Regions from separate parts of the Pseudoduganella sp. OTU4001 genome, predicted to be linked through region 1. Evidence: predicted binding sites of a transcription regulator. Region 1 holds the regulator's gene; the other holds the start of a gene.

Region 1 (3,412 bases):
ACAACGGCTTTCATGGCGGGCATGGCGCAGCGCAGGGCGGCGTGGCCGCAGTCGGTGTCGAGCACGGTCACGTCTTCCTTGCGCTGCTTGGCGAAGGCGAGGGCCGGCGCCGGGTTGACCACGTGGTCCTGGGCGGCGTTGATCGCATGGATGCGCGCCCTGGCAAGGCCTGCCGCGTCTTCGAGTTGGCCGCCTTGCGCGACGTCGTGGCCCAGCACGGCGCGGATCTGCCACAGGGAGTTGTTGGCGTCGGTGCCGCCATTGTCGGAGGCTGCACTCTCGCGGAAGAATTTTTCGAAATCCTTCGGTGCGGTGCGTGCGGAACGGTGCGCGGGGCTGTCGAAGTTCATGGCGAACAGCAGGTTATACATCGGCAGTGCGGGATTCTTGGCGTAGCGGCCGCCGGCATATGCCGGTTCGTCGACCACGGACTTTTCAACGATGCGCAGGAACAGCATGTCGGAAGCGGTCAGGCGCGGTGTGCCGGCGATCGGGATGGCGACATCCATGAAGCCGGGATAGCTGACAGCCCACTGGAATGCCTGCATGCCGCCCATCGAGTAACCCATGACGGCGCGCACATGCTGGATGCCGAGTTTTTCGGTCAGCAGCTTGTGCTGGCTGGCGACTATGTCGCGCATCGAGAATTGCGGGAAGGCGGGTCCGGGTTGCGTTTTGCTGTTCGATGGGGAGCAGGAGACGCCGTTGCCAAGCGCGTCGACGACAATGATGTACCAGGGCGATGGATCGAACAGGGCGCCGCTGGCCAATAGTCCGGCGGCATCGCGGCTGGTGCCGGTGTGCCAGGTGGTGAACAGGATGGCGTTGGATTTGTCGGCGTTCAGGGTGCCGATGGTGCGGTAGCCGATGGCGCAGTCGTTGATGGTGGTCTTGTTTTCGAGCTGCAGGTCGCCCATGCTGGCGAATTGCTGCTGCGGGGCGGCGGCGTAGGCGGCCGAGGATGCGAAGGCGAGGGTGCAGAGGATGGAACCGATGCGGCGGACGAACATGCTATCTCCTTACTTATTTGTCATGCAAGAAGAGTAACGTTGTTGCCGCGCGCGCTGCACGCGATTGCGACAGGCTGCAAAAATAAGGGAGCAGGGCGTTTAAAACGGGATGACGCCGGGCATGTCGTAGGGATGGCGCCAGCCGGGCAGGGCGCGGATGCGCTCCAGCCATGCCGTCACCTGCGGCGGGTAGCTGACGCCGGCCTGCTCGGGCCAGAACATATAGCCGCAGATCGCGCAATCGGCGATGCTGGGCGAATCGCCAAGCAGGAAGGCACGGCCGTCGGACAGTTCTTCATCCAGGCGGGCGATGTCGGCATCAAAGCGGGTGCGCATCCATTCGAGTACGCCGGGCGGATAGCCTTGCGGGTCGAAGCGCTGGCCGAAGCGCAGGTGGGGCAGGCAGGTGCCGATGCGGTTGGCTTCCCAGAACAGCCATTCGCGGCAGCGCGCCAGGCGCTCCGGCGTTTCGCCGCCGAAGGCTTGCGTGTGCTGCGCCAGGTGCAGCAGGATGGCGTTGGATTGGACGTAGGGCTGGCCGTCGTGCACCAGCAATGGGACTTCGCCGTATTTGGCGAGACTGCGGAAAGGTTCGGGGCGCGCCTCACGGTCGATGCGCAGGTCGACTTCTTCGTATTCGTATGGCAGCGCTGCTACTTCCAGCAGCAGCCGCACCTTGAAGGTGTGGCCGGATTCGGCGCTGCCATACAGTTTGATCATCAGTGCCAGGTCCGCATCAGGCCGACGGCCAGGCCTTCCAGGGCGAAGTCGTCTTCCGGGGTGACGGTGATGACCTTGAAGTCCGGGTTCTCCGGCAGCAGTTCGATGGTGCTGCCGGTCTTGCGGTAGGTCTTGACCGTGACGTCGTTGCCGATGCGGGCTACCACCACTTGGCCGTTGCGGGCGGTGTCGGTTTTCTTCACGGCCAGCAGGTCGCCATCCATGATGCCGATGTCGCGCATCGATTCGCCGCGTACTTTCAGCAGGAAGTCGGGCTTGGCGGAGAACAGCTTGGGGTCGACGCTGTAGGTGGTTTCCAGGTTTTCCTGCGCCAGGATCGGCGAACCGGCGGCGACACGGCCGATCAGGGGCAGGGAGACCAGCATGCCGGCCGGGACGGCTGGCATATCGTCGAATTCGACTTTGGCGCGCGCCGCCCCGCGCGCAGCCGGTGCGCCGGTGCTGGCGATCGCTGCGCCGGTACCGGTGGCGGTGCCGCCGAAGTTGCCGGTCAGGCGGATGCCGCGCGAGGTGCCGGCAGTGATTTCAATGGCGCCTTTGCGCTGCAGCGCTTTCAGGTGTTCTTCCGCCGCGTTGGCCGATTTGAAGCCCAGCTCGGCTGCGATTTCGGCGCGGGTCGGAGGAAAACCGGTGTTTTCGATCGCTTCCTTGATCAGGTTGAGGATCTCTTCTTGGCGTGCTGTGAGCTTGATCATGGCGCTATGGTGAACTGTGAATATAGACAGTCTGTATTTTTGTACAGTGTGGAACGAATTGCAAGCAAATTTGTTGCATCGACAGAAAATATTCGGCTTAATGTCGATTCGATAACCATTGGAGGGCAGGATGGGACGGTTTGCTTTCTTGCTGGCGGCGGGGATTTCTTTGTTTGGCGCTTTGATCCATTTTGCGGCGCCTTTACTGGGGTCGGAGTGGTATGCCTTCCTGCAGGCGCCGCCCAAGGTGGTGGCCTCCGCCGAGGCCGGCGGATTGCTGGCGCCGGCCGGCGCGGTGGTGATTGGTTTGCTGATGCTGGTGTGCGCCATGTACGCGCTGGCAGGTGCCGGCTACCTGCGCTGGCTGCCGTTTGCGCAGATGGTGCAGGGCACGGTGGCCGCGGTGTGCCTGCTGCGCGGCTTGCTGGTGTTGCCGTATTTGTACAAGTTTCCCAACCGCGTCTGGACTTTCGACGTCATTGCCTCCGTCATCTGGCTGGCGGCCGGTCTGGGATTCCTGATCGGTATTTTGCAGTCCGCCCGCGATCGCCAGGCCGCCATGGCGCCGCAGGGGGAGGCATCAGGCGTTTAGGCCGGCTGTCTCTAACGCCTCCTCGAGAGTCCGCGCATCAAGCATTGCGAGGGAGAGGGCGTCCAGTTGAGCAGGACTTGCCCGGTTCAGGCTGTGAAGTGCGGATTCAGGCAGGGAAGCGAAACGGTGACCTAAGACCACCTGCAGTACAAAAAGTTCGTCCAGGTGCCATCTTTTTTATGCATCAGATGCCATAGCCATTGCTTGGAGAGCTCCCGCTGCGTTCGGTCTTTATGCGTCCGGTGCGCTGTCAAATGCCAGGATCACCACATCAGGGTGGCGTGGATGGGCTGCCACGTTGTCGGGAGCTAGTTCGTGGTCTGGAAGCCAATATCCCCGGACCCAGTCGACGGCTTCGGCGACATCGGGAAAGA
Region 2 (3,412 bases), on a different contig from region 1:
CGAAGGCGTGGCGGAAGAACTGGCGCTGGACCAGACCATCCGCGCCACCGCCAACAACGCCGGCTACCTCGACATCAAGATGCAGCCGGAGCGCAAGAACAACGTCAAGGTGCTGATGCTGATGGACGTGGGCGGCACCATGGACGACCACATCGAACGTGCGGAAGAACTGTTCTCGGCGGCCAAGACCGAGTTCAAAAACATGGAGTTCTATTACTTCCACAACTGCGTGTACGACTACCTATGGCGCAGCAACCGCCGCCGCAACGCCGAACGCTTCGCCACCTGGGACGTGCTGCGCAAATACCCGCCGGACACCAAGCTGATTTTTGTCGGCGACGCCACCATGAGCCCCTATGAGGTCTTGCAGCCCGGCGGCTCGGTCGAATACAACAACGAGGAAGCCGGCGCCGAGTGGCTGAGCCGCTTCACGAACCACTTCCCCAAGTTCATCTGGCTCAACCCCGAGCCCGAAGGCGTGTGGCAGTACCGCCAGTCGATCTCCGTGATCAAGCAGATCATGAACAACCGCATGTTCCCGATCACGATCGAAGGCCTCGAACGCGCCATGCGTACCCTCAGTAAATAATTGTCCAACCCAAGGTGGACAAAAATTTCAGAGGCGCATGAATTTGCGGAGGACGGACTGCAGCTGGTGCTGGGCCAGGGGTTTGTCCAGCATGCCGGCGGCGCCGGCGGCGCGGGCGCGGGTGCTGTCGTAGTCGTGGGCGGATTGGGCGAGGAAGATGACTTCGGGCTGGCCCGGCTCGCTGCGCAAATGGGCGCACAGCAGGTAGTGGTCAATGATGGGGGCGGCGAAGTCCAGCAAGACCACGGCCACCGGTTGCTGACGGCACAGCGCCAAGGCGGCGACTCCGTCCACTGCCCACAATACGGCGGTTCCAAACTGCTTCAGCGATTGGCCTAACTGCTCGCTGAAATTGGCATTGGCGTCGACGCATAGCACGGCGCCCTCTCGGCGCGGCTTGCGCATCTTTTCATAGACGGCGGGATCGGTCAGGTCCAGGTCGAGCCGTTCGCGGCGGCGGCGTTCGGGCACCAGGGGCTGGTCGGAGGCCGACAGGCCGGCCAGCACTTCGGCGCGGCGCGCCATCAGGCGCGCCAGTTCGGCATACAACGCCGTCCATTGCACCGGCAGCGGCAAGTTTGCATAGGGCAGCGCCACGCCGGTGGCGCCGAGTACCAGGGCGGGCCGGATGTCGCCTGCCGCCAACGATGCAATGGCGGCCAGCGCTTTCAGTTCGGTGCCGTTGGCGAGGTAAATATCGGGATCGCGCAGGCTGTCTTCGGACAGGCAAAGATAGCTCGGTCCCTCTGCCGGCGCCCGCGCCAGGCCTTGCGCAAGCGCGCGGGCGGCGTCCTCCGGGAAGCCGACCAGCCTGACTGCGAACGGGTGCCGATCTGTGGTCATATGCGCATTTTAGCTCCCGGATTCCCTTGCGCCACCGGCCGTTGCGGATAGAATGCGCAGGCTAGATATCCGTCAAGACGGCAAATACTGTATATAATCACAGCACTTTGCATTACCAATAACACGTATGGCCACTAAAAAACCAGTTTCCGACTACAGCGAATCATCTATCCGCGTCCTGAAAGGACTGGAACCAGTCAAGCAGCGTCCGGGCATGTATACCCGTACCGAGAACCCGCTGCACATCATCCAGGAAGTGATCGACAATGCCTCCGACGAAGCGCTGGGCGGCCATTGCAAGAACATTATCGTGACGCAGAATGCCGACGGTTCCATCACCGTCGAAGACGACGGCCGCGGTATCCCGGTCGGCCTGCACCCTGAAGAAAACGTGCCGACGGTGGAAATCGTCTTCACCCGCCTGCACGCGGGCGGTAAGTTCGACAAGGGTTCGGGCGGCGCCTACGCCTTCTCGGGCGGCCTGCACGGCGTCGGCGTGTCCGTTACCAATGCGCTGTCCAAGCGCCTGGAAATCTCGGTGTGGCGTAAAGACGACGCCGGCAACGGTTTCCACCACCTGGCCTTCGAACACGGCGACCTGGTCGAGCCGCTGAACTCCCAGCCTGCGCCAAAAGATGGCAAGAAGTCCGGTACCCGCGTGACCGCCTGGCCGGATGCAAAGTATTTCGATTCGCCGCTGATTTCGCAGGTCGAGCTGCAACGCCTGCTGCGCTCCAAGGCGGTGCTGCTGCCGGGCGTGTCGGTCACGCTGAAGAACGCCAAGAACGGCGACGAGCAGACCTGGATGTACAAGGACGGCCTGCGCGGCTACCTGAACGAGCAGCTGGCCCAGACCACCGCCAACGGCGAGACCCTGATCCCGCTGTTCGAGGGCGAGCAGTTCGCTACGCCTGATGCGGAAGGCTTTGCCGAGGGCGAAGGTGCGTCGTGGGTGGTGGCGTGGACCGAGGAAGGCGCCGTGGTGCGCGAGTCCTACGTCAACCTGATCCCTACCCCGAACGGCGGCACTCACGAATCGGGCCTGCGCGAAGGCCTGTTCGGCGCGATGAAGAACTTCGTCGAGCTGCACTCGCTGCTGCCGAAGGGCGTGAAGCTGCTGCCGGAAGACGTGTTTGCGCGCGCATCCTTCGTGCTGTCGGCCAAAGTGCTGGACCCGCAGTTCCAGGGCCAGATCAAGGAGCGCCTGAACTCGCGCGACGCGGTGCGCCTGGTGTCCACCTTCTCCAAGCCTGCGCTGGAGCTGTGGCTGAACCAGCACATCGACTTTGGCAAGAAACTGGCGGAGCTGGTCATCAAGCAGGCGCAATCGCGCCTGCGTTCGGCGCAGAAGGTCGAGAAGAAGAAGTCTTCCGGCGTAGCGGTGTTGCCGGGCAAGCTGACCGATTGCGAGTCCGACGATTCTGCACGCACCGAGATCTTCCTGGTCGAGGGTGATTCGGCGGGCGGTTCGGCCAAGATGGGCCGCGACAAGGAGTTCCAGGCCATCCTGCCGCTGCGCGGCAAGGTACTGAACTCGTGGGAGACCGACCGCGACCGCCTGTACGCGAATAACGAGATCCACGACATCGCAGTGGCGATCGGCGTCGATCCGCACAACTACGGCGACTCGCCGGACCTGAGCGGCCTGCGTTACGGCAAAATCTGCATCCTTTCCGATGCGGACGTCGACGGCTCGCACATCCAGGTGCTGCTGCTTACCCTGTTCTTCCGCCACTTCCCTGCACTGATCGACAAGGGCCACATCTGCGTGGCGCGTCCACCGCTGTATCGCGTGGATGCTCCGGCGCGCGGCAAGAAACCGATCCAGAAACTGTATGCGCTGGACGACGGCGAGCTGGTGGCGATCGAGGACAAGCTGCGCAAGGACGGCCTGAAAGAAGGTTCGTGGACCATTTCCCGCTTCAAGGGCCTGGGCGAGATGAACGCCGAGCAGCTGTGGGAAACCACCATGAATCCGGA

What was found. Region 1 encodes LexA, which represses DNA repair genes until DNA is damaged. Its sites were predicted from a motif close to ACTGTATNNNNATACAGT; they were not measured.
Region 2: the regulator LexA is predicted to act here: its motif matches at 1,519-1,536, upstream of AAHE99_RS10495 (DNA topoisomerase IV subunit B).

The regions. Positions count from the first base shown of each region.
Region 1 covers NZ_JASATG010000036.1:46,577-49,988, forward strand. The annotation lists gene AAHE99_RS22975 (alpha/beta fold hydrolase) at 1-1,010, opposite strand, end outside; gene AAHE99_RS22980 (glutathione S-transferase family protein) at 1,110-1,730, opposite strand; gene lexA (transcriptional repressor LexA) at 1,730-2,446, opposite strand; gene AAHE99_RS22990 (hypothetical protein) at 2,577-3,038, shown strand.
Region 2 covers NZ_JASATG010000009.1:43,475-46,886, reverse strand. The annotation lists gene AAHE99_RS10505 (vWA domain-containing protein) at 1-589, shown strand, start outside; gene AAHE99_RS10500 (response regulator) at 617-1,432, opposite strand; gene AAHE99_RS10495 (DNA topoisomerase IV subunit B) at 1,560-3,412, shown strand, end outside.